2 regions of the Streptomyces sp. NPDC107562 genome follow, and region 1 is predicted to be linked to the other one. Evidence: predicted binding sites of a transcription regulator. Region 1 holds the regulator's gene; the other holds the start of a gene.

Region 1 (11,645 bases):
ACCGGCGAGGAGTCGATCTCCATCCGGAGCCTGGAGGCGGCCTCGTCGACGAGGTCGATGGCCTTGTCGGGCAGGAAGCGTGAGGTGATGTACCGGTCCGACAGGGTGGCGGCGGCGACCAGCGCGCTGTCCGCGATCTGCACCTTGTGGTGGGCCTCGTAGCGCCCCTTGAGCCCGCGCAGGATGGCGATGGTGTCCTCGACGCTGGGCTCGGCGACCAGCACCTGCTGGAACCTGCGCTCCAGCGCCGGGTCCTTCTCGATCCGCTCGCGGTACTCGTCGAGGGTGGTGGCGCCGACCATGCGCAGCTCACCGCGGGCGAGCATGGGCTTGAGCATGTTGCCCGCGTCCATGGCCGAATCGCCGCCGGCCCCGGCGCCCACGACGGTGTGCAACTCGTCGATGAACGTGATGATCTGCCCGTCCGAGTCCTTGATCTCGGCGAGCACGGTCTTCAGACGCTCCTCGAACTCACCGCGGTACTTCGCCCCGGCGACCATGGCGCCGAGGTCGAGCGCGACGAGCCGCTTGTTGCGCAGCGACTCGGGCACGTCGCCCTTGACGATCCGCTGGGCGAGCCCCTCGACGACGGCGGTCTTGCCGACACCCGGCTCACCGATCAGCACGGGGTTGTTCTTGGTCCGCCGGGACAGCACCTGCACGACCCGCCGGATCTCCTGGTCCCGCCCGATGACCGGGTCGAGCTTGCCCTCGCGGGCGGCGGCGGTGAAGTCGGTCCCGAACTTCTCCAGGGCCTTGTACGAGCCCTCGGGGTCGGCGTTGGTCACCCGTCGGCCCCCGCGGGCCGTACGGAAGGCGGCCAGCAGCTTCCTGGCGTCGGCGCCGTTGCGCGTCAGCACCTCGCCCGCGGCGCCGCCCTTGGCGGCGATCCCGATCAGCAGGTGCTCGGTCGAGACGTACTCGTCCCCGAGCTCCTGGGCCCTGGCCTGGGCGTCCGCGATCACGGCGAGCAGATCGCGGTTGGGCTGCGGGGGCGCGACCGTCGACCCGGTCACGCTGGGCAGCTGGGCGAGGACCTTCTCGGTGCCGGCCCGTACGGCCGCCTGGTCGGCGTCTGCCGCGGCCAGCAGGTCGGTGACGTTCTCGTTCTCCCGCCCCTGGAGCAGAGCGAGCAGCAGGTGCGCGGGGGTGAGGTCGGCGTGCCCCTCGGTCACGGCCCGGTTGCCGGCCGCGCTGATCGCGTCCCGGCTCCGGTTGGTCAGCTCGGCGTCCACGTGTCCGTTCTCCTCCTTGCGTGAGCGACTGACTCAGGCAACTTCCACAAAGTTGAGTCTATTCCACTCAAGGGCATAGGTGGGAGCGACCCGGGGTCTCTATGGAGTACCCGGAGGAAGCCTGGAACGCGCCATCGGCATCGAGCGGCTCTTTCCGGCCACACTCGAACGGGGGTGCGATAGACCGGGATAGCGCGAAAAATCCGCAAAAACTGCAGCGGGGTCACCGTGTTCAGGTCACGGTGACGCCGCTGCGGGGGGAAGCACCTGAGCGATCTGTTACGACGGGGGAATCGCGTCAGGCACTGCGGGGGGTGGCCGAGATGGTCATGGCGGCGGACGGCTCCGGCTCCGCCAGACGATGGTCACGCTGGTCCAGGTTCACAAAGATCATTCCGTACCGGATGGCGCACCGCACCGGCTGCGGCGCCCCCCGAGGCCGCCGCAGGCACCGGTATGCCCGCACATCGTCGTCGTCGTCCCTGGTGACGACGACGGGCTCACCGAACACGGTCACCATCAACGAGTCACCGCTGTGGGGGATGGCGGTGGCCAGGTCGATGAAGTGCCAGCCGGATCGGTAGGCGGTGGCCATCTCTCTACGGAAGGAGCGATCGTCGGGTGGAGTGGTCATGGTCAGTCCCAGGTGGTGTCAGCCGGGAACGCCAGCGCGTCTCCATCACCGGACACCACTGATGCTGACCGCACAACGTCCGTCGCCGCATCACTCTTCGCACCAGAGAGGCCACTCAGCGTTCCGAAGGCCACAACGGCGGAGAAGGCGGCGACAAGCACCGAGCGAAGCATTCTCTTACGCATAGTCGGCTTCGTCCTCACTTGAAGGTCCCCTCTTCCCCCGTCGGATAAGACGATGGCTCATTCAGGCACGTCATGGCCACACAATCGATGCATCATGTTCCTGCATGTTCAGGACCCTGGGGGGTGGAGATTTGGCATCGAATGGGACGAAGGCGACGCATCCTCACGCGGTGACCGAGCTGTGTGACGAAGGCGGTCGTCTCTATGCCAACGCCCTCCGTACAGGACGTATCGCCCGTACGGAGGTGGAAGCCGCGCCTTGCCTGATGGAGTTCGCGCTGCTCCACCCCGATCCGGACGACCCGAACTGGCTGCTGCCGCTGCCGCCGTCCGTCGCCCTGGCCCAACGGCTCAATCCCATTGAGCGCGAGATCACCGAGCGCCGGCGGACGTCCATCGAACTCGCGGACGCCTTCGAGCCGTTCATGGCCCTGAGCGCCCAGCAGATCACACCCGCGCACTCGATCACCGTCCTGGAGGGCCTGGACCGGATCAACGACGCGCTCGACCTGGCCACCGCCCAGTGCCGGTCCGAGGTGCTCACGGTGCAGCCGAGCCGCGGCAAGCGCCCCGAGAACCGGCTCATCGAGGCGATGGAACGCGATCGCACGCTCATCGAGCGCGGGGTGCGGATCCGGACGCTGTACCAGCACACCGCCCGCTACAGCCCCGAACGCCTCGCCTACATGGAACAGTTCGCCGACGGGAAGGCGGAGTACCGCACCATCGACGAACTGGTCGAGCGGCTCATCATCTGCGACGAGAGCGTGGCCTTCATCCCGGTCCGCGACGACCGCCAGGTCGCCCTGGAACTGCGCCACCCCGGACTGGTGAGCTACCTGATCAAGGTCTTCGAGTTCATGTGGAGCCGAGCGGTCCCGCTCAGTGCCGGCGCCCCCTACGAGACCGCGCCCGACGGCATCTCCGAGGTCCAGTACTCCATCGCCAAGCTGCTCGTGGAGGGCCACGTCGACGAGGCCATCGCCCGGCGGCTGGGAATGAACGTCCGCACCTGCCGGGCCCACATAGCCAAGCTCGCCACCGCCCTGGGCAGCGGCAGCCGCGCCCAGCTGGGCTATCTCATCGCACAGTCGGGGATGCTGGAACGGGGACAGTGAGAAGCGGGGGCCTGAGGGCCCTGAGCGGCTGCCAGGGCGCCGAAGAGGCCGGGAGCGGGGCCGTCACGGGCCTCAGCGGGCCGTCGGGGAGCCCTGGTCGGGAAGGGTGAGCTCGGCGGCGGACAGCGGCCGTGCGGGGCCGTCCAGGCCGACCTGCGCTATCCGGACGCCCAGTTGCGTCCGGCTCGCCGCCCCGAGCGTCTCCGACAGGCGGGCGATGTGGGCCCGGCAGGTACGGACGCTGATGCCGAGCCGCTCCGCGATCACGGCGTCCTGGTGCCCCTCCGCCAGCAGCGCCGCGATCGACTGCTCGCGGTGGGAGATGCCCTCGATGCCGGTGTCGGGGAGCGCCGCGGTGAGCGGGATCGCCAGCCGCCACAACCGCTCGAAGACCGTCACCAGGTACTCCACCAGGGCGGGGTGCCGCAGTTCCAGGGCCATCGTGCGCTCGGCGTTGGCCGGGATGAAGGCGACCGTGCGGTCGAAGAGGATCAGTCGGTCGATGACCTCGTCCAACGTCCGGGCCTCGACCGCGTCGCCCATCAGCTCCAGGTAGTTCAGCAGGCCCTGGCCGTGCCGCGCGACGTGGTTGTACAGGTCGCGCATCCGCACGCCCCGCCCCCGCAGCGCCAGCGCCCGGTGCAGGCCCTCCGACAGTTCGTGTTCGCGCCGGATGCCCCCGGGCTGCACGGTGAGCACCTCGGTCGCGCAGGCCGCCGTGGCCTCGTCCAGCGCGGCCTGGATGCGGGAGGGTCCGTCCAGGACCCGGATCGCCACGCCCTCGGAGGACGGGGCCTGGCCGCCCAGTCCGGCGTACCACTCGAAGGCCGCGACGGCCGATCCCATCCGGCGCTGGCTGACGCTGATCTCGTCGTACACCCCGCGCAGCAGCCGGGTCATGACCTCCTGCGGAGAGGTCGGGACGAGCCAGTCCATGTCGTCGGGGTCGGGGTGCAGCAGGGCGAGTTCCAGCAGACAGGGCACCGGCTCCGCGTCGCGGCGCGGCACACGGCCTCGCCGTACGGCCCGGGAATACACGCGATCCCCGGCCTCGCACAGTCGGTCAGCACCATGCGGATGCTCGTCCGTCCCGTGCCCGGCCATGGCCCATTCCACCCCCGGTTCCAGCCTCTTCCGCAGCGCAACTATGCGCGGACCGGACCTGGTCCGCAACACGGCTCCCTCCAGGGTGACCGCGGGAAACCGACGGTATGGCCAGAAATCTCCCTCCCCCCGTCCGTCACCTTGCAACAACTCGACGGTGGTGTGTCCAGGCCCCGCCAAGGCCGGGCCCGCCCGGCCGCGCGGCCCGGACCGCGGCCGCGAGAATGACCGGAAGAATGACCGAAGGGGTGGCGCGCTCCGAGCGCGAACCACCCCTCCACCCACCCGAGCGACGGGCCCGCCCGCTACTTGATCTGAAGCTCCGCGCAGGCGTCCTCGTACTCGGCCGTGCAGATGTCCGCGACCTTGTGGATGCCGTCCGCGACGACCGTGTCCATGATGTTGTCCCGGGTCAGCGCGACCACCGACACCAGCTGGGCCGGGATGCCCTTGTGGGTGGGGCTGTCGACCCGGTCACGGGCGAGGGCGTCGAACTGGATGTCCCTGCTCTGCACCTTGGCCACAGCCATCTCCGCGGCGGCCTGGGCCTCCTGCGGGTAGGACTTGTAGACGCTCATGTACTGCTCGCCGGAGACGATCCGCTGGACGCCCGCGAGTTCGGCGTCCTGCCCGGTGATCGGCGGCAGATCGGTCACGCCGGCCGCCTCCAGGGCCTTGATGACGCCGCCCGCCATGCCGTCGTTGGCGGAGTACACGGCGGCGATGTTGTCCTTGCCGATCTGGGTGATCGCCGCGGCCATGTTGGCCTGGGCGTTCTCCGGCTTCCAGTCCTTGGTGTCGAAGCTCTGGGCGATCGTCACCTTGCCGGTCAGCTCCGACAGCGCGCCCTGCTTGAACTGCTTGGCGTTCGGGTCGGTGGGCGAGCCGTTCATCATGACGATCTTGTCGGAGCTGTCGATCTCGGGGCCCAGCGCGTCCACCAGGGACCGGCCCTGGACCTCGCCGACGAGTTCGTTGTCGAAGGAGATGTACGCGTCGATGGGCCCCTCGGCGAGCCGGTCGTAGGCGATGACCGGGATGCCCGCCTCCTTGGCCTTCTCCACGCTGCCCGCGATGGCGTGCGCGTCCACGGCGTCCAGCAGGATGACGTCGACCTGCTCGTCGATCATCTGCTGCATCTGGCTCGCCTGCTTGTTGGCGTCCGCGTCGGCGTTGGCGTACCGGACCTCGCCCTGGTTCTTGGTGAGCTCGGCCACGCGCTCCTTGATGATCGGGTGGTCGAAGTCGTCGTAGCGCGAGTTGGCCGTCTCCGGCAGCAGCAGGCCGACGGTGATGTCGTTGCCCTTGGTGGGGCTGGCGTCGCTGCTGTCGCCCGTCGCCCCCAGCACGCCACAGCCTGCCAACGACAGGGTCAACGACGAGGCGACCACGGATATGGCGATACGACGACGCATGGATGAGCCCACTTCTGCTGCTTCCCGAGGTGGCCGCGGCGCTGCGGCCCGGATGACTGAAAAGCCAACGCGTCGGCGCCCCCCAGCGTCAAGCGAAATCACTTAACGAGATGGCAACATCACGTTCCGCTTAGCCTGTGAACACACCGCGAAACTCCCTCCCTGGACCCTTTACGACCCCTCCATTCACGAGGAGTTGGGGCGTGGACGCGGACCCGTACAACCACTCCCTTTGCTCACAGTTCGTGATCACCGGCGCGCGCGAAGCGCGCCCGAACCCGACAGAGGAGCGAACGAACCCGGCCAGGGAAGCGAAGGGGCCGGGAGAACAGCCTGTCGGCTGTTCTCCCGGCCCCTTCGCGCGGTCCGGTGGTTCTCGTCGCGCGCCGCGTCAGTCGCCCTGCTGCTGTCGCTTCGGCCGCCACACCACCAACGCGCTGGTCTGCTGCACCTCCTGGTACGGCACCAGGTCGCGGCGGTAGGAGGCGTGCACCGCCGCCTCCCGCTGCTGCATCGCCGCGGCCGCGCCGTCCAGGGCGCCCTGGAGCTCCGCGACGCGGGACTGAAGTGCCGCGACCTGGTTCTCCAGTTCGATGATGCGTTTGATGCCGGCCAGGTTGATGCCCTCGTCCTGCGACAACTGCTGCACCTGACGGAGCAGTTCGATGTCACGGGCCGAGTAACGGCGGCCGCGGCCGGCCGTGCGGTCCGGAGACACCAGGCCCAACCGGTCGTACTGGCGCAGCGTCTGCGGGTGCAGGCCGGACAGCTGGGCCGCCACCGAGATGACGTAGACCGGGGTCTCCTCGGTCAGCTCATAGGGGTTGCGTCGACGGCCGTTGATGTCCATGGCTGACTCATGCTCCCTTCGCGGCCTGGAACAGCTCCGCCCGCGGATCCTCACCCGCGGTGGCCTCGCGATACGCCTCCAGTGCGTCTCGAGCCTTCCCCGTCAGGTCCTGCGGAACACTCACCTCGACGGTGACCAGCAGGTCCCCTCGGGTGCCGTCCTTGCGGACCGCGCCCTTGCCCCGGGCCCGCATCGTACGGCCGTTGGGCGTGCCCGGGGGCAGCTTCAGGGTGACCGGCGGACCGCCCAGGGTCGGCACCCTGACCTCGCCGCCGAGGGCCGCCTCCGTGAACGTCACGGGGACGGTGACGGTGAGGTTGTCGCCCTTGCGGCCGAACACCGGGTGCTCCTTGACGTGGACGACCACGTACAGGTCGCCCGCCGGGCCGCCCCGCTCGCCGGGCGCGCCCTTGCCGCGCAGCCGGATCCGCTGGCCGTCCGAGACGCCGGCCGGGATGCGCACCTGCATCGTCCGTGAGGACTTGGCGCGTCCGCTGCCCTTGCAGACCTCGCAGGGGTTCTCCGCGATCAGACCGCGGCCCTTGCAGTCGGGGCACGGGTCGGTCAGCGAGAAGCCTCCGCCGGAGCCGCGCGCCACCTGTCCGGTGCCGACGCACGTCGGGCACACCCGCGGTGTGCCGTTGGCGTCGCCGGTGCCGGAACAGGCCTTGCACGGCGCCTGCGAGGACATCCGCAGCGGGACCGTCGCGCCCTCGATCGCCTCGGTGAAGCTGAGGGTGACCTCGGACTCGATGTCCTGGCCGCGCCGCGGCTGGGTCCGGGTGCCGGTCGTCGCTCCGCCCCGGTTGAACAGGCCCCCGAAGACGTCACCGAGTCCGCCGCCGAAGCCGCCGGCTCCTTGGCCCTGGCCCTGGGCGCCTCCGAAGAGGTCGCCCAGGTCGAAGTTGAACGAGCCGCCGCCCGCGCCCGGCCCCGGGCGGAAGCCGCCGTTGCCGAACAGGGTGCGCGCCTCGTCGTACTCCTTGCGCTTCTTGGGGTCACCGAGGACGTCGTTCGCCTCGGAGATCTCCTTGAAGCGCTCCTCGGCCTTGACGTTGCCCTTGTTGGCGTCCGGGTGGAACTCGCGGGCGAGTTTGCGGTACGCCTTCTTGATCTCGGCCTCGGTGGCGTCCTTGGGGACGCCGAGGACCTTGTAGTAGTCCTTCTCGATGAAGTCCTTGGTGCTCATCCTCGACGTCCCTCCTCTCTCATCCGTTCAACGTCAGCCCTCGTCCGGGCCACCGCTCTCCTTGTCGTCGGCCTGCGCGTCGCCCTCCTCGGCGGGCTTCACGGTCTGCGCGCCCGGCTGGGGCTCGGCGACCGCCACCCGCGCGGGGCGGATGGTGCGCTCGCCGATGCGATACCCCGGCTGGAGGATCGCGACGCAGGTCGTCTCCGTGACGTCCGGCGCGTACGAGTGCATCAGGGCCTCGTGGATCGTCGGGTCGAAGGGCTCGCCCTCCTTGCCGAACTGCTGGAGGCCCATCTTGGCCGCCACGGTCTCCAGCGACTCGGCGACGGACTTGAAGCCGCCGACCAGCTCGCCGTGTTCCCGGGCCCGCCCGATGTCGTCGAGCACGGGCAGGAGTTCCGTCAGGAGGTTCGCGATCGCGATCTCCTTGACGGTGATCCGGTCGCGCTCGACCCGGCGGCGGTAGTTCTGGAACTCGGCCTGGAGCCGCTGGAGGTCCGCGGTGCGCTCGGTGAGCGCGGTGCGCGTCTGGTCCAGCTGGGCCACCAGGGCCGCTGTCTGGTTCGCGTCCCCGGCCGGGGCCGCCCCCTCCTCCGGGGAGGGGGTGGCGGCCTGCGGCTCGGCGTCGTCAGGAGTGGCGCCGGAGGGGACGTCGGGCTTCTCTTCGAAGCCCGGGGTCTCCTCCGTCACGCGGCACCGTCCTTGCGCTCGTCGTCCACGATCTCGGCGTCGACCACGTCGTCGTCGGCCTTGGGCTGCTCGGACGCGCCGCCCGCGGCCGCCTGCGACGCCTGGGCGTCGGCGTACATGGCCTGGCCCAGCTTCTGGGAGACGGCCGCGACCTTCTCCGTGGCGGTGCGGATCTCGGCGGTGTCCTCGCCCTTGAGCGTCTCCTTCAGCTCGGCGACGGCGGCCTCGACCTCGGTCTTGATCTCACCGGGGACCTTGTCCTCGTTGTCCGCGAGGAACTTCTCGGTCTGGTAGACGAGCTGCTCGCCCTGGTTGCGGGACTCGGCGGCCTCGCGGCGGCGGTGGTCCTCCTCCGCGTACTGCTCGGCCTCCTGGCGCATCCGGTCGACCTCGTCCTTCGGCAGCGAGGAGCCGCCGGTGACGGTCATCTTCTGCTCCTTGCCGGTGCCGAGGTCCTTCGCCGTGACGTGCATGATGCCGTTGGCGTCGATGTCGAAGGCGACCTCGATCTGCGGGACGCCGCGGGGCGCCGGGGGCAGACCGGTCAGCTCGAACATCCCGAGCTTCTTGTTGTACGCCGCGATCTCGCGCTCGCCCTGGTAGACCTGGATCTGCACGGAGGGCTGGTTGTCCTCGGCGGTGGTGAAGATCTCCGAACGCTTGGTCGGGATCGTCGTGTTGCGCTCGATCAGCTTGGTCATGATGCCGCCCTTGGTCTCGATACCGAGGGACAGCGGGGTGACGTCGAGGAGCAGGACGTCCTTGACCTCACCCTTGAGGACACCGGCCTGGAGGGCGGCGCCGATGGCGACGACCTCGTCCGGGTTGACGCCCTTGTTGGCGTCCTTGCCGCCGGTCAGCTCCTTGACGAGCTCGGCGACGGCGGGCATGCGGGTGGAGCCACCGACGAGGACCACGTGGTCGATCTCGCCGAGCTGGATGCCGGCGTCCTTGATGACGTTGTGGAACGGCGTCTTGCAGCGCTCCAGCAGGTCCGCGGTCAGCTGCTGGAACTGGGCGCGGGTGAGCTTCTCGTCGAGGTGCAGGGGACCCTCGGCGGAGGCGGTGATGTAGGGGAGGTTGATCGAGGTCTCCGTCGAGGAGGACAGCTCGATCTTCGCCTTCTCGGCGGCCTCGCGCAGACGCTGCAGCGCCATCTTGTCCTTGGCCAGGTCCACGCCGTGGCCGGACTTGAACTGCTGCACCAGGTAGTCGACGACGCGCTGGTCCCAGTCGTCACCACCGAGGTGGTTGTCACCGTTGGTGGCCTTCACCTCGACGACACCGTCGCCGATCTCCAGCAGCGAGACGTCGAACGTGCCGCCACCGAGGTCGAAGACCAGGATGGTCTGGTCGTCCTTGTCGAGGCCGTACGCCAGGGCGGCGGCCGTCGGCTCGTTGACGATGCGCAGGACGTTCAGACCGGCGATCTCACCGGCCTCCTTGGTGGCCTGCCGCTCGGCGTCGTTGAAGTACGCCGGGACGGTGATGACCGCGTCGGTCACCTTCTCGCCCAGGTAGGCCTCCGCGTCGCGCTTCAGCTTCTGCAGGACGAAGGCGCTGATCTGCTGCGGGTTGAAGGGCTTCCCGTCGAGCTCGATCTTCCAGTCCGTGCCCATGTGACGCTTGACCGACCGGATGGTCCGGTCGACGTTGGTCACTGCCTGGCGCTTGGCCACCTCGCCGACCAGCACCTCGCCGTTCTTGGCGAAGGCGACGACGGACGGCGTGGTCCTGGCACCCTCGGCGTTGGTGATGACGGTGGGCTCGCCGCCCTCCAGAACGCTGACGACGGAGTTAGTCGTGCCCAGGTCGATGCCGACCGCACGTGCCATGGTTGATTCCTCCAGCTGACTTGAGTGGAACAGGCTCAAGTGTGCATGACGCCCGCGCCGGGGTCAACAGACCTGAGTCGCACGGACTCAACTCTTATCCGTTCCTTACACGCAGGTGCCCTGTGACCTGCAAGGACGCGGCAGAGCCCGCCGAGGTTCCCGTCAACCGACCGCGCGATTTCACCCTCGACAGTCCCAGTACGAGGAGCAGCGCGGCGCCCGCGACACCGAGGACGGCGACCGGGCCGGCCCACCCCGTGTGCACCAGGACGCCGACGAGCGCCCCGGCGAAGGCGAGGGCGCCGAGCACCACGGTCACCCCCTGGGGGGTGAGCCCCAGCCGGCGCAGCCGGTGGGCCAGATGGTCGGGGCCGGGCCGCCCCGAGAGCCGCCGCACCAGCACCACGAGCAGGACGTCGGCGCTCACCACGGCGGTGAACGCGAACAGCGGGCCCGCCGAACTCCCGGGCGCGTACCCCGCACGGGTGAGCACAACCGCGGCGGCGAGCACGAACCCGGTGAAGAGCGACCCGCTCGCGCCGAAGGCGATCCGCGCGGGCGGCCAGTTGTGCATCAGGAACCCGGTCAGCGCCGCCGCCAGCACGCTCAGCAGCACCGCGAGCCCGTCCATCAGTTCGACCGCCGCACACGCCCCCACCCCGAAGGCGGTCACCACTCCGACGGTCCCCACCAGCGCGTCCGCGTGATCGAGGGCCCGGAACGCCACGGCGACGGCGGCGATCCAGCCGACGGCCAGCACCCCGCCGACGACGCCGACCGCCTCGTAGGGCACCACGCAGGCCGCCGCTCCCGCCGCGCCGCACAGCAGCAGCCGGGACCGCAGTCGCCACAGGTCGGCCAGCAGGCCGAGCAGGGCGACCGCTCCCGCGGCGACCAGGAGCCTGCCGACGCCGGGGCCGAGCGGCGCGACGCCGGTCCACTCGCCGGCGCCCGCGACGGCGAGGGTGGCGAGGACGACGGCCACCCCGCCGAGCAGCGGTACGGAACGGGTGCGGCGGCGCCGGTCGAGCAGTCCGAGGCGCAGCGCGAGGACGCGCAGGACGGCCGTGAGCAGCGAGGCGAGGAAGAGGGCCGCGACAGCGGCGGCGATGCCGTAGAGCACGGTCTTAAATTAGGCGTGAATCTATCAATTTGGTACGAATAACACGTTCGGTTCGTCAGGGAACGCGTTCCGTTCGCGAGGTAACGCGTTCCGTTCATGAGGCAACCCTCAGCGATTCAGATCACTCCATGCCTGGCTACAGTGCGACGAGGGATGCGGGTAGTCTCAGACGGACTGGGTAAGTTACCGCTTAGTAATCTCCCTCGCAGGCCCGAGGAGCCCCCAAATGCAACTCGCCGCGATCATCGTGTCGCTGGTCCTGAC
Region 2 (11,645 bases), on a different contig from region 1:
GCTGATAGATCTCGTCGACGAGCCACTCGTTCGGACCGAACGCGGCAGCGGGGTTCTTGCCCGCTTGGTCTGCGTCGGTCGAGATGCTCGATGCGTTACTGGGGGACTGTGGCGACACGGCGGCAACCGCCCTCTTCCGCTTCACAAGGTGATGGACAGCGGGAATCAAGGCTACGCCTCCATGACCGGGAAGGTCAGGCCAGGTCGGTTCAACGTCGCGCAAGTCACATCGAAGGGCGTGTTTCGGGGGTGGGAATGGCGGGAAACAAGCGTGGTTCCGTTGCGAAAGGGGTGCGACGACCTGGGCCCGGCACCCCTGGGGCGCGGGCCTCTGCCTGATCACACGTGTCTCCCTGAGCGGGCGCCCGTGGATCTTGTGGCTCCGCTTCGAACTTTACGTCAACTTGGCAGAGAAGGCGCGCCCGGAAGGGTGATCAGAATCCGGCAACCCCGCTCGGATTCGGCCACTCCGATCCTGCCGCCGTGCAGATCCACCGCCCAGCGGGCGATGGCGAGGCCCAGCCCGGTGCCGCCGTCGCTGCCGGGGCCGTGCGGCCGGCTGACCGTTCCCCGGTTGAAGCGCTCGAAGACCCGGTGCCACTCGGAGCGCGGGATGCCCGGACCCTCGTCGAGCACCTCCAGCTCCAGCGACTCCGGCAGCGCGCCGCGCCGCGCCCGCACCGTCACCCGGCCGTGCGGCGGGCTGTGCTTGACCGCGTTGTCGATCAGGTTGACGACGACCTGGTGGATCCGCTCCGGGTCGGCGTGCGCGGTCAGCTCCGGCGGGGACACGTCGAGGTGCAGATGGACGTCCGTACGGGTGTGGCTGCCCGAGCCGGAGGCCATGCCCGCGCGCGCGGAGGCGACCATGTTGGCCTCCTTCAGCACCCCGGACAGATACGGCCACACCTCGAAGCGCCGCTGCTTGAGCGGTACGACGCCGTTGTCCAGCCGGGACAGGTCGAGCAGCGTCTCGACGAGCCGCCCGAGCCGCTCGGTCTGCTTCAGGGCGGTGCGCATGGTCTCGGGGTCGGCCCGGGTGACGCCGTCCACGATGTTCTCCAGCACGGCGCGCAGCCCCGCGATCGGGGTCCGCAGCTCGTGGGAGACGTTGGCCACCAGCTCCTTGCGCTGGCGGTCCTCGGCCTCCAGGTCGTCGGCCATGCGGTTGATGGTGACGGCCAGGTCGCCCAGCTCGTCCCAGCGGTTCTCGCGCACCCGGCGGGTGTAGTCGCCGTGCGAGATCGAGCGGGCGACGGCGTTCATCTCGTCCAGCGGCGAGGTCAGCGAGTGCGCCACGAACTGCGTTATCAGCAGGGTGGCGATCATCGAGAACACCGTGATGAAGCGCAGCTCCGTCTCGGTGCGCAGGGCGATCATCATCAGACCGGTGGTGATCAGCACCGAGATGACGACCAGGGCGCCCAGTTTTGTCTTGATCGAGAACGGGCGTACGCCGCCCCAGGGCTCCCCGGGGCTCCTCCGTGCGGCCGGCCGCCCCTCGCTCATGGCGTCGGTGTCTCCAGCGCGTAGCCCACGCCGTGCACCGTGCGGATCCGCTCGGCGCCGATCTTCCGGCGCAGCGCCTTGATGTGGCTGTCGACGGTCCGGGTGCCGGAGGCGTCCGCCCAGTCCCACACCTCGGCCAGCAACTGCTCACGGGAGAGCACCGCGCGGGGGGTGTTCGCCAGGCAGACGAGCAGGTCGAACTCGGTGGGCGTGAGGTGGACGTCCTCGCTGCGCACCCGCACCCGGCGCTGTGCGTGGTCGATCTCCAGCTCGCCGAGGCGCAGGATGCCGCTGCGCGGCGTGGCGGCCGCGACCGCGGCACGCTCCACCCGGCGCAGCAGCACGTGCACGCGCGCGGCCAGCTCGCGCATGGAGAAGGGCTTCGTCATGTAGTCGTCGGCGCCGACGCCGAGACCCACCAGCATGTCGGTCTCGTCGTCGCGCGCGGTGAGCATCAGCACCGGCACCGGCCGCTGGGCCTGCACGCGACGGCAGACCTCCAGACCGTCGAAGCCCGGCAGCATGATGTCGAGGATCAGCAGATCGGGCTGCCAGGCCTCGGCCGTGTCGACGGCGGCCGGGCCGTCACCGGCGGTCTGCACGAGGAATCCCTCGGCGCGCAGGCGGGCCGCGATGGCGTCGACGATCGTCGGGTCGTCCTCGACCACCAGCACCCGGCGCTGTGCGCCCGGCGTGGCCGCCGCCGTGCCGTTCTGGGAGGTGTGTGTCTGCTCCATCGCCCGCCCCTGAAGTGTGCTTTCCGGAATCCGTGGGGTGATCCCATGACTGCGATTGACGCTTGAATGATCGGCGTCAGGCAAGCAGAGTACGGGGAGTCACCGCAGCTCGGCTATTCCGGTCGGACGCCGAGGTGCACGACGTCGGGAACGCCCCGGGCAACCGGGATCTCTTCGGTACGCACATGCCGGAAACCGGCATTCCGCAAGGTTCCTTCAAATTCCGGGGAGGGTTTCGCCGACCATACGGCGAGTACCCCACCGGGTCCCAACACCCGTGCGCAGCCTGCGAGTCCGGCCGTCGAGTAGAGCCCCGAGTTGGCTTCCGTGACGGTCCAGTCGGGTCCGTTGTCGATGTCCAGGCACAGTGCGTCGAACGTGTCGGAAGTCTCATTGACGTAGGCGATCAGATCCGCTTCGACGATCCGGGTGCGGGGATCGTCCAGCGCTTTGCCCGAAACGGTGGAAAGAGGTCCCGTGCGGTGCCAGTCGATGACCGCGCGCTCCCGCTCGACCACCGTGATCCGACCCCAGCGCGGGTTGCCCGCGGCATGTGCGAGCGAGAATCCGACGCCGAGGCCGCCGATCAGCACCCGCGGGCCGGGGCGGTGGTCGAGGGCGTCGAGCGCCGCGTCGACCAGCAGCCGTTCCGAGCGGCCGTCGGACGTGTCCATCAGGAAGCAGCCGTTGGCGATGATCTGGAGCAGCGCCCCGTGGCGCCGCAGTACGACCTCGCCGTACGGGCCCTCACGACGGTCCAGGACTTCGGGGATGTCGTAGCTGGTGGGCATCGGCCCATCCTGGCACTTCTCTGACGGGTTGTTGACGAAACGGCGGAGGCCTCGTGAACGGGGGGGGGGGGGGCCGCGAGGAGCCCCGACCTCGATCGCTCACAGCGAACGCGTCCGGGGGAACAATGCGCCCCGGCCAAGCATTGAGTCGGCATAGCTCAACTTGACTGCCGAAGGGGAGATCATGGCATCGACGTCCACACCGCTCACTCTGCCCGTGCTGCCGCTCGACGGCGAGGTCGTCCTGCCCGGCATGGTGGTCCCGCTGGACCTGAGCGACGCAGATGTCCGGGCGGCGGTGGAGGCCGCTCAGGCGGCTGCCCGTGCCACGCCCGGCAAGCCCAAGGTACTGCTGGTGCCGCGCAACGACGGCAGCTACGCGAGCACGGGCGTGCTCGGCACGGTCGAGCAGGTCGGCCGGCTCGCCGACGGTGACCCGGGTGCCCTGATCAGGGGCCGCAGCCGGGTGCGGATCGGGGCCGGGACGACCGGGCCGGGAGCGGCCCTGTGGGTCGAGGGGACCGCCCTCGACGAGAACGTGCCGGACCCGTTGCCCGGACATGTGACGGAACTGGTCAAGGAGTACAAGGCCCTGGCTTCCGCCTGGCTGAAGAAGCGGGGTGCCTGGCAGGTCGTCGACCGGGTGCAGGCCATCGACGACGTGTCCGCCCTGGCCGACAACTCCGGCTACTCGCCCTTCCTGAGCCTCGACCAGAAGATCGAGCTGCTGGAGACCGCCGACCCGGTCGCGCGCCTCAAGCTCGCCACCCAGCAGCTGCGCGACCACATCGCGGAGCAGGACGTCGCCGAGACGATCGCCAAGGACGTCCAGGAGGGCGTCGACAAGCAGCAGCGGGAGTTCCTGCTGCGGCGTCAGCTGGAGGCCGTGCGCAAGGAGCTGCGCGAGCTGAACGGCGAGCAGGAGGGCGAGGAGTCCGACGACTACCGGGCCCGGGTCGAGGCCGCCGAGCTGCCCGAGAAGGTGCGCGAGGCCGCGCTCAAGGAGGTCGACAAGCTGGAGCGGTCCTCCGACCAGTCGCCCGAGGGCTCCTGGATCCGCACCTGGCTCGACACCGTGCTCGAACTTCCGTGGAACGAGCGGACCGAGGACGCGTACGACATCCAGGGCGCGAAGGCCGTGCTCGACGCCGAGCACGCGGGCCTGGAGGACGTGAAGGAGCGGATCACCGAGTACCTGGCGGTGCGCAAGCGGCGTGCCGAGCGCGGACTCGGGGTCGTCGGCGGGCGGCGCGGCGGCGCCGTGCTGGCGCTGGTCGGGCCGCCCGGCGTCGGCAAGACCAGCCTCGGCGAGTCCGTGGCCCACGCCATGGGGCGGAAGTTCGTGCGGGTCGCCCTCGGCGGTGTGCGCGACGAGGCCGAGATCCGCGGTCACCGGCGTACCTACGTCGGCGCGCTGCCCGGCCGGATCGTCCGCGCAATCAAGGAGGCCGGGTCGATGAACCCGGTCGTGCTGCTCGACGAGATCGACAAGGTGGGCTCCGACTTCCGGGGCGACCCGGCCGCGGCGCTGCTGGAGGTCCTGGACCCCGCGCAGAACCACACCTTCCGCGACCACTACCTGGAGGTCGAGCTCGACCTGTCCGACGTCGTCTTCCTGGCCACCGCGAACGTGCTGGAGGCCATCCCGGAGGCCCTGCTCGACCGGATGGAGCTGGTCCGTCTCGACGGCTACACCGAGGACGAGAAGGTCGTCATCGCCCGCGACCACCTGGTGCCACGCCAGCTGGAGCGCGCCGGGCTGGAGAAGGACGAGGTGACCCTCGACGAGAGCGCGCTGCGCAAGCTGGCCGGCGAGTACACCCGCGAGGCGGGCGTGCGCAACCTGGAGCGGTCCGTCGCGAGGCTGCTGCGCAAGGTGGCGGCCCAGCACGAACTGGGCGAGCGGAAGCTGCCGTTCACCGTCACCGACGCGCACCTGCGCGACCTGATCGGCAGGCCGCACCACGTCCCCGAGTCCGCTCAGGACCCGGCGGAGCGGCGCACGGCGGTGCCGGGTGTCGCGACCGGTCTCGCGGTCACGGGCGCCGGTGGTGACGTGCTGTTCGTCGAGGCGTCGCTGGCCGACCCCGAGACGGGCGCCGCGGGTCTGACGCTGACCGGTCAACTGGGTGACGTGATGAAGGAGAGCGCGCAGATCGCCCTGTCCTTCCTGCGCAGCCACGGCGCCGAGCTGGAGCTGCCGGTCGCCGACCTCAAGGACCGGGGCGTGCACATCCACTTCCCGGCGGGCGCGGTGCCGAAGGACGGCCCGAGCGCGGGCATCACCATGACGACCGCGCTGGCCTCGCTGCTCTCCGGGCGTCTGGTCCGTACGGACGTGGCGATGACCGGCGAGGTCTCGCTGACCGGGCGGGTGCTGCCGATCGGCGGCGTGAAGCAGAAGCTGCTCGCCGCGCACCGGGCGGGGGTCACCACGGTGATCATCCCCAAGCGCAACGAGCCGGACCTGGACGACGTCCCGGCGGAGGTGCTGGACAAGCTCGACGTCCACGCCGTCACCGATGTCCGCCAGGTCCTGGAGCTGGCGCTGTCGCCGGCCACGAGCGAGGCGGCGCCGGAGGTTCCGGTCGCGGCGTGACGGACGCGACCGGTCGGGCGAGGCCCGGGTCCCGAAAGGGGCCCGGGCCTTCGTCGTACGAGGGGGACGGCGGGTGTACGCCCGGTGACCGTCGGGGGACCCGGGGGCTGCCGTCCGGCTGCGCCTGCGAAATACTGACGGAGCTGCGGTGATGACCGTCGGCGGCGGCAGGTTTCGCGACCAGGAAAACGGATCAGGGTGCTGACGTGCACGAGGGTGGAAACGACGGCAGACGGCACGGCGAGGCGCAAGCCGTGCGAAGTGGTGTGGACCACGAGTTCCTGGAGCTGGAGCGCGAACTGACGGTGTTCCTGCGGCGGGCCCGCGCGAACCAGGGCGAGATGGCCCGCGAGGTCCATCCCGACCTGGAGTCGGCGGCGTACGGGCTGCTGGTGCGGCTGGACGAGTGCGGCCGCCAGCGGGCCACCGACCTCGCCGCCTACATCGGGGTCGGCAAGGCCACCATGTCGCGTCAGCTGCGCGCCCTGGAGAACCTGGGCCTGGTGGCCCGCGAACCCGACCCGGCGGACGGCCGCGCCTGGCTGGTGCACCTCACCGAGGAGGGGCGCACCCGGGTACAACGTGTCCGCGAGGCCCGCCGCGCCCGCTACGTCAGCAAACTCGACCACTGGGACCGCCGGGAGGTCGCCGAACTCGCCCGCCTCCTCCACCAGCTGAACTCCGGCATGGAGAAGTAGGGCCCGCAGCGCCCCGCCGGGGGCATACGCGGGTGGAGCGAAGCCAAGTCGGTGCCCCTGACCGGGAGAAGCGGCGGAGCTGGATTGCCGACCGCGGCGGAGAGCAGCGGCGGAGCCCGGTCGCGACCGCGGCGGGGGAAGCGGCGAAGCCGGGTGGGCGACCGTGACCGGGAGAAGCGCGCGCCGGGTTGGCCGCGGAGCTGAGGACGTGAGGCGGCTGGGTCGGCGTGGGAGCCGGTAGGAGCCGCGGGGCGTCGGCTGCGCGGGCCGGGAAGCGCGGAGCGGGGGGCGGTGCCGTCGGCCGGGAGAAGTGGCGCGGCTGCGGTGGTCGCCGATCTGGGGAGAGCCACGAGGTCAGAAGCCGCAGTTGGGTGACGGCGCAGCCGGGAGGGGTGGCGCGGCCGGGTAGCGGCGACGTCGGCGGAAACCGTGGAGTCTGAGTAGCCCCGCCGAGTCGGGGTGCGGTGCGGCCGCCGAGGCGGCGGGCTCGGAGAAGCCGCGGGTTCGGGAGTAGCTGCGGAGCCGGAGTAGTCGTCGCGCAACCGGGGCAAGCGGCGTGGCCGGGAAGCGGAGCCGCTGAGTCGGAGGGGCGCGGAGGTGGGCTGGGACGTCGTAGAGCTCGGGGGCGGGGGAGGGCGTCAGAGTTCTGCGTAGAGCACGGTTGCGTCGTCGTGGGTCTTGCTGCGGCCCAGGTGCGTGCGCTCCTCGCGGTCTGCGGTCTCCAGTGCACGTACCCGGTCGACCAGGGCCTGGGCGCCCTGCTTGCGGACGAAGGTGAACAGGTCCGTCCAGTCGCCCTCCCGGAAGGTCTCCGTCCATCGGCTCGCGCCGTCCGTGAGCGCGGCCAGCGCCCGGACCCGGTCGCGCGGCAGCACCCCGGTGACCGCCCGCGCCGCGACCGAAGGGTCCGCGGCGGCGGTGAAGAAGCCGCCCTCCTTGTTGCGGACGGTCGCGTCGATCAGCGCGTCGGTGGCCAGGGTCGCCCGCGGCAGCCGGGCCAGGCGGTCGTCCAGGTACGCGGTGACCAGGCCGTCGGGGGACTCCACGAGGAGAGCGGAGTCGGAGAGGACCAGGTACTCGACGGTCCCCCGCGACCAGCGGGCGAGGACCACGGTTGCCTGCGGGGTGCGCGGGTGAGAAAGGTCACAGGTCCCTCGGTGCGCCTCGGCGGTACGCGCGATGGCGCGGGCCAGGGCCTCGGACAGCGGAACATCCGGGAGTGAAACGGTCAGTTCGGTCAGGGCCCCGCCCAGGCGCGCGGTGAACCAGTGAACGGAATGAAGACAGCCGGTACCGTCCCGCGGCGGAGTCACTCCGTCCAGCACCACGAGCGAACCGCCCTGTCCGCAGGCGGGTAGGCCGACACTGGCGAAGTCCTCGTTGGGGCGGGCCGGGTCACCCGGCAGGGAGAGAAGTTCCGTGCGCATCCGGCCAGTCTGCACGAGCCCTTCACAGCGTCCACCGAAGGGTGGCAAGGATCGCCGAATCCCCGCACCGCCGCAGGTCAGCCGCCGGATTTGGGTCGGAATGGCGGACTCGGGGAACGCGTGGCGGCGAATACTGCCAAAGCCCGCCGTCGACGTCCAACCGGCCCACCGCGCGGCCCCCTCGCAAGCGCCGGAGGAACTTGCCCGCCAACTCCCCTCCGATGTTCACTCCTTCGGGTGGCCGGTCAGGTGATGTGCGATGACCGACCACCGGCACTGGGAGGGTCGGGGACCGTACGTACCGGGTGGTGTGCACACCAGTTGACGGGGCGTCACCCGGACCCATGGGTACACGAGTCAGGAATGCGAGCACCGGTGCAGAAGACGCGGCCTCGGCGCACAGGCAAGCAGACGGCCTCCGAGGGGGGCGCGGAGCGCACCTCGGTCGGCAAGGGCCGTCGGACCCACGTGCGCAACCGGCTCATCGTGGCCGTGGCGGTCGTGGCCGCCGCCATCGCCGGCGCGGGCACCCCCTCGGTGATCGCCGCCTCGGGCCAGCTGAGCGACAGCCAGGACCTGGTGACCCTGGGCGGGCAGACACAGGACGCCCTCGCCCTCGCCCACTCCCTCGCGGACGAGCGGGACGAGGTCACCTCCTACATCGCGGCCGGCCGGCCCAAGGCCAAGGCGCCCTCGGAAGAGCGCAGCGCCCGGGTGGACCGCCAGGTCGAGGAGCTGCGCGCCAACACGGACACCCCGGCCGAGCTGCGCTCGGACCTGGACGGCATCGCCGGCGTGCGCAGGGCGGCGCTCACCGGCCGCAGCGGGCCTCTCGAAGCCCACGAGGCCTACTCCGCGGCCATCGCCGAACTCCACCGGCTCGCCGAGGACCTGGCCGAACAGCTGCCGCCCCGCGCGGGCTCCGGGGCCTACGCCCTCGCCGAGCTCGACACCGCCGTCCAGCAGGCCGCCGCCGCCCGGGGCCTGCTCCTGGCCGCCCTCAGCGTGCCCAGCAGCACCGAGTCGGTCTACGACCCCGTCACCGGCCTCACCACCGAGACCAGCGTCTCCTCCGAAGCCGACGGCAAGCAGCGCGCCGCCCTGACCGCCGCGGCCCAGCAGGCCCGGGTGCGTTCCGAGTCCGCGCTCGCCGACTTCCACGACACCGCCACCAAGGCCGCCCGCGGCACCTACGACTCCACGGTGACCGGCCCCGAGGTCAACTCCGCGGACAAGTACCTGGCCGACCTCACCGACCAGCCCACGCTCTCCGACGAGGACCTCGGCATCGGCGCCGACAAGCTGAACGCCGCTCTCACCGCCCGGATCGACCTGATGCGCGGCGTCGAGTCCTCTCTCTACGAGCGCCGCACCACCGCCCTGGAGCAACTGCGCGACGACGACGTCACCGCGCTGGAGATCCGCATCGCGATCCTCGGCGCCCTGATGCTGCTCGCCGTCGGTGTCGCCACCGGCATGGCCCGGGGCCTGACCCGCCCGCTCGCCGTGCTGCGCCTCGGCTCCGCCCGGCTGGCCGCCGCCGAGAACCCGGCCGCCGAGGAACCGGTCAAGTTCACCGGGCGCAACGACGAGTTCGCACAGGTCATCCGGTCCGTCAACGCCCTGCACGCGCACGCCGCCGGTCTGCACGAGCGGATCACCACCCTGGAGTCCGACCGCAAGCACCTGGTCGGCCAGCGGCAGAAGATGGCCGACGCCCGCGAGGGACTGCGCACCGAACTCGCCGACGCCGCGGCCCAGCTGGACCGGCTGCGCGACAGCATCGGCGGCACCTTCGTCAACCTCGCGCTGCGCACCCTGGGCCTGGTCGAGCGCCAGCTCGGCGTCATCGAGGGCCTGGAGGAGCGCGAGCAGGACCCCGAGCGGCTCGCCACCCTTTTCAAGCTCGACCACTTCGCCACCGTCATGCGCCGGCACAGCGAGAACCTCCTCGTGCTGGCCGGTACCGAGCACGTCCAGCAGCACGCCGGCCCGGTCCCGATGGTCGATGTCGTACGGGCCGCGGTGAGCGAGATCGAGCGGTACGAGCGGGTCCGGATCACCGCGCTGCCGCCGCACGCGCACATCGCCGGGTTCGCCGCGGACGACCTGTCCCACCTGCTGGCCGAACTCATGGAGAACGCCACCTCGTTCTCGCCGCCCGACGTGCCCGTCGAGGTCTCCGGCTGGCTGCTGGAGAACGGCGAGGTGATGCTCTCCGTGCAGGACGAGGGCATCGGCATGACCGAGGAGCGGATGACCCGGCTCAACGCCCGGCTCGCCGACTTCGACCCCGAGTCGCCGTACGACCAGGAGGGCTCGGACGGGCTCGGGCTCGGCCTCTACGTGGTCGCCCGGCTCGCCCACCGGCACGGGGTGCGCGTCCAGCTGCGCGAGCAGAAGCAGGGCGGTGTCGCCGCCGTCGTGGTCCTGCCGCAGTCGCTGTTCGCCGAGGCACCGGCCGTCGCCGTGCCGTCGCCCACGCCGGCCTCGCTCGCCGAGAGCGCCCAGGGCTTCTCGCTGCCGGGCGCCGACGCCGAGGCCAACTCCAACGTCCTGCACGGCCGCTCGGAGCACGGCGACCCGCTGGTGGCGCTGGCCGAGCGCACCGTACGGGCCAAGGAGCGGGCCGTCGACCGGGGGATTCCCGAGTCCCCTGCCGAGACCACGATGGAGCTTCTGCTCCCGGAACAGCCGAGCGAGTCCGCCGAGGACCGGGCCGCCGGTGAGGACCGGGGGACGACGTGGTCCGGGCCGGGCGCGCAGACCGAGCAGACCCCGCAGGCGCGGTCCGCACCGGCCCGCGAGTCCGGACAGGACCGGGAGGCGCCGACGGACCCGGCGGCCCGACCCCATCCCGCGACGGACCGGTCCGAGGAGTGGGCCTCGGGGGCCGGGTCCCGCCCGGAGCCCGTCCCCGGCGTGGACCGCCCGGCCGCTCCCGGCCCGGAGTCCGCCGGGCAGGAGCCCGACGCGCGTCCGCGACGGGGGGAGGCGCCGGACCAGGCCGCCGCCCCCCACGACCCCTACGCCATCGGCCCCGACAGCCACGAGCGCACCCCCGACGAGGGGGACGAGCCCGAGCGCGTCACCGACAAGGGGCTGCCCAAGCGCACGCCGAAGATCAACGCGCCCGCGGCGGCGCCCCGGCCCCGCAGCGGCTCCGTCGACGCCGACGCCCTGCGCCGCCGACTGGGCGGCTTCCGCCAGGGCGCCGCGGCCGGCCTGCGCGACGTCGAGGCCGAGATCGCCGGGCGGACGCGCGGAACGGAGACGTCCGGCCCGGCGCCGGAAGGGGCGCACGAGACCACGACCCGCGACGAGGCGGCGCCCGGCGCGCCCGCCCGCGACGCCACGCAGGCCGCGGAGTCCGCCCCAGCACACGTACATGCCGAAGGATCCACGGGGGGCACCGTCGAGGAGGCAAGCAGTTGACCGCGCCCAGTACGTTCGGACTGAGCAGTGAGGCCCGCAATCTGCACTGGCTGCTGACGAACCTGGTCGAGGAGGTGCCCGGCATCCAGTCCGTCGCGGTGGTCTCCTCGGACGGGCTGCTGCTGCTCTCCTCCGACGCCGTGAGGAACGCGGCCGCGCGTGAGGCGCGCGAGACCCGGCCCACCGGCCCCCGCGGTTCCGCCGCCGACCTCGCCACCGTCGTCTCCGGCATCGGCAGCCTCACCATCGGCGCGGCCAAGGTGCTGGAGTTCGGCTCGGTGAAGCACACCATGGTCGCGATGGAGGAGGGCAGCCTGTTCGTGATGTCGATCAGCGACGGTTCGCTGCTCGGCGTGCACGGTTCCGCGGACTGCGACATGAGCGTGGTGGCGTACCACATGGCCCTGTTCGTGGGCCGTGCCGGCCATGTCCTGACGCCCGAACTCCGC

Evidence for each region. Region 1 encodes HspR, which represses chaperone genes until heat shock. Its sites were predicted from a motif close to TTGAGNNNNNNNNNCTCAA; they were not measured.
Region 2: a site for HspR is predicted at 3,181-3,199, ahead of lon (endopeptidase La). Genes of this name have one in related genera too.

Annotation. Positions count from the first base shown of each region.
Region 1 is NZ_JBVKBE010000010.1:222,561-234,205, forward strand. It holds gene clpB (ATP-dependent chaperone ClpB) at 1-1,235, opposite strand, end outside; gene ACZ7LV_RS26415 (hypothetical protein) at 1,534-1,869, opposite strand; gene ACZ7LV_RS26420 (helix-turn-helix transcriptional regulator) at 2,159-3,172, shown strand; gene ACZ7LV_RS26425 (helix-turn-helix transcriptional regulator) at 3,245-4,276, opposite strand; gene ACZ7LV_RS26430 (substrate-binding domain-containing protein) at 4,582-5,691, opposite strand; gene ACZ7LV_RS26435 (heat shock protein transcriptional repressor HspR) at 6,083-6,535, opposite strand; gene dnaJ (molecular chaperone DnaJ) at 6,549-7,730, opposite strand; gene grpE (nucleotide exchange factor GrpE) at 7,764-8,423, opposite strand; gene dnaK (molecular chaperone DnaK) at 8,420-10,258, opposite strand; gene ACZ7LV_RS26455 (MraY family glycosyltransferase) at 10,353-11,381, opposite strand; gene ACZ7LV_RS26460 ((Fe-S)-binding protein) at 11,608-11,645, shown strand, end outside.
Region 2 is NZ_JBVKBE010000009.1:194,237-205,881, forward strand. It holds gene ACZ7LV_RS24680 (multifunctional oxoglutarate decarboxylase/oxoglutarate dehydrogenase thiamine pyrophosphate-binding subunit/dihydrolipoyllysine-residue succinyltransferase subunit) at 1-118, opposite strand, end outside; gene ACZ7LV_RS24685 (HAMP domain-containing sensor histidine kinase) at 400-1,509, opposite strand; gene ACZ7LV_RS24690 (response regulator transcription factor) at 1,506-2,246, opposite strand; gene ACZ7LV_RS24695 (spermine/spermidine synthase domain-containing protein) at 2,360-3,037, opposite strand; gene lon (endopeptidase La) at 3,222-5,636, shown strand; gene ACZ7LV_RS24705 (MarR family winged helix-turn-helix transcriptional regulator) at 5,843-6,334, shown strand; gene ACZ7LV_RS24710 (protein phosphatase 2C domain-containing protein) at 6,973-7,761, opposite strand; gene ACZ7LV_RS24715 (sensor histidine kinase) at 8,125-11,196, shown strand; gene ACZ7LV_RS24720 (roadblock/LC7 domain-containing protein) at 11,193-11,645, shown strand, end outside.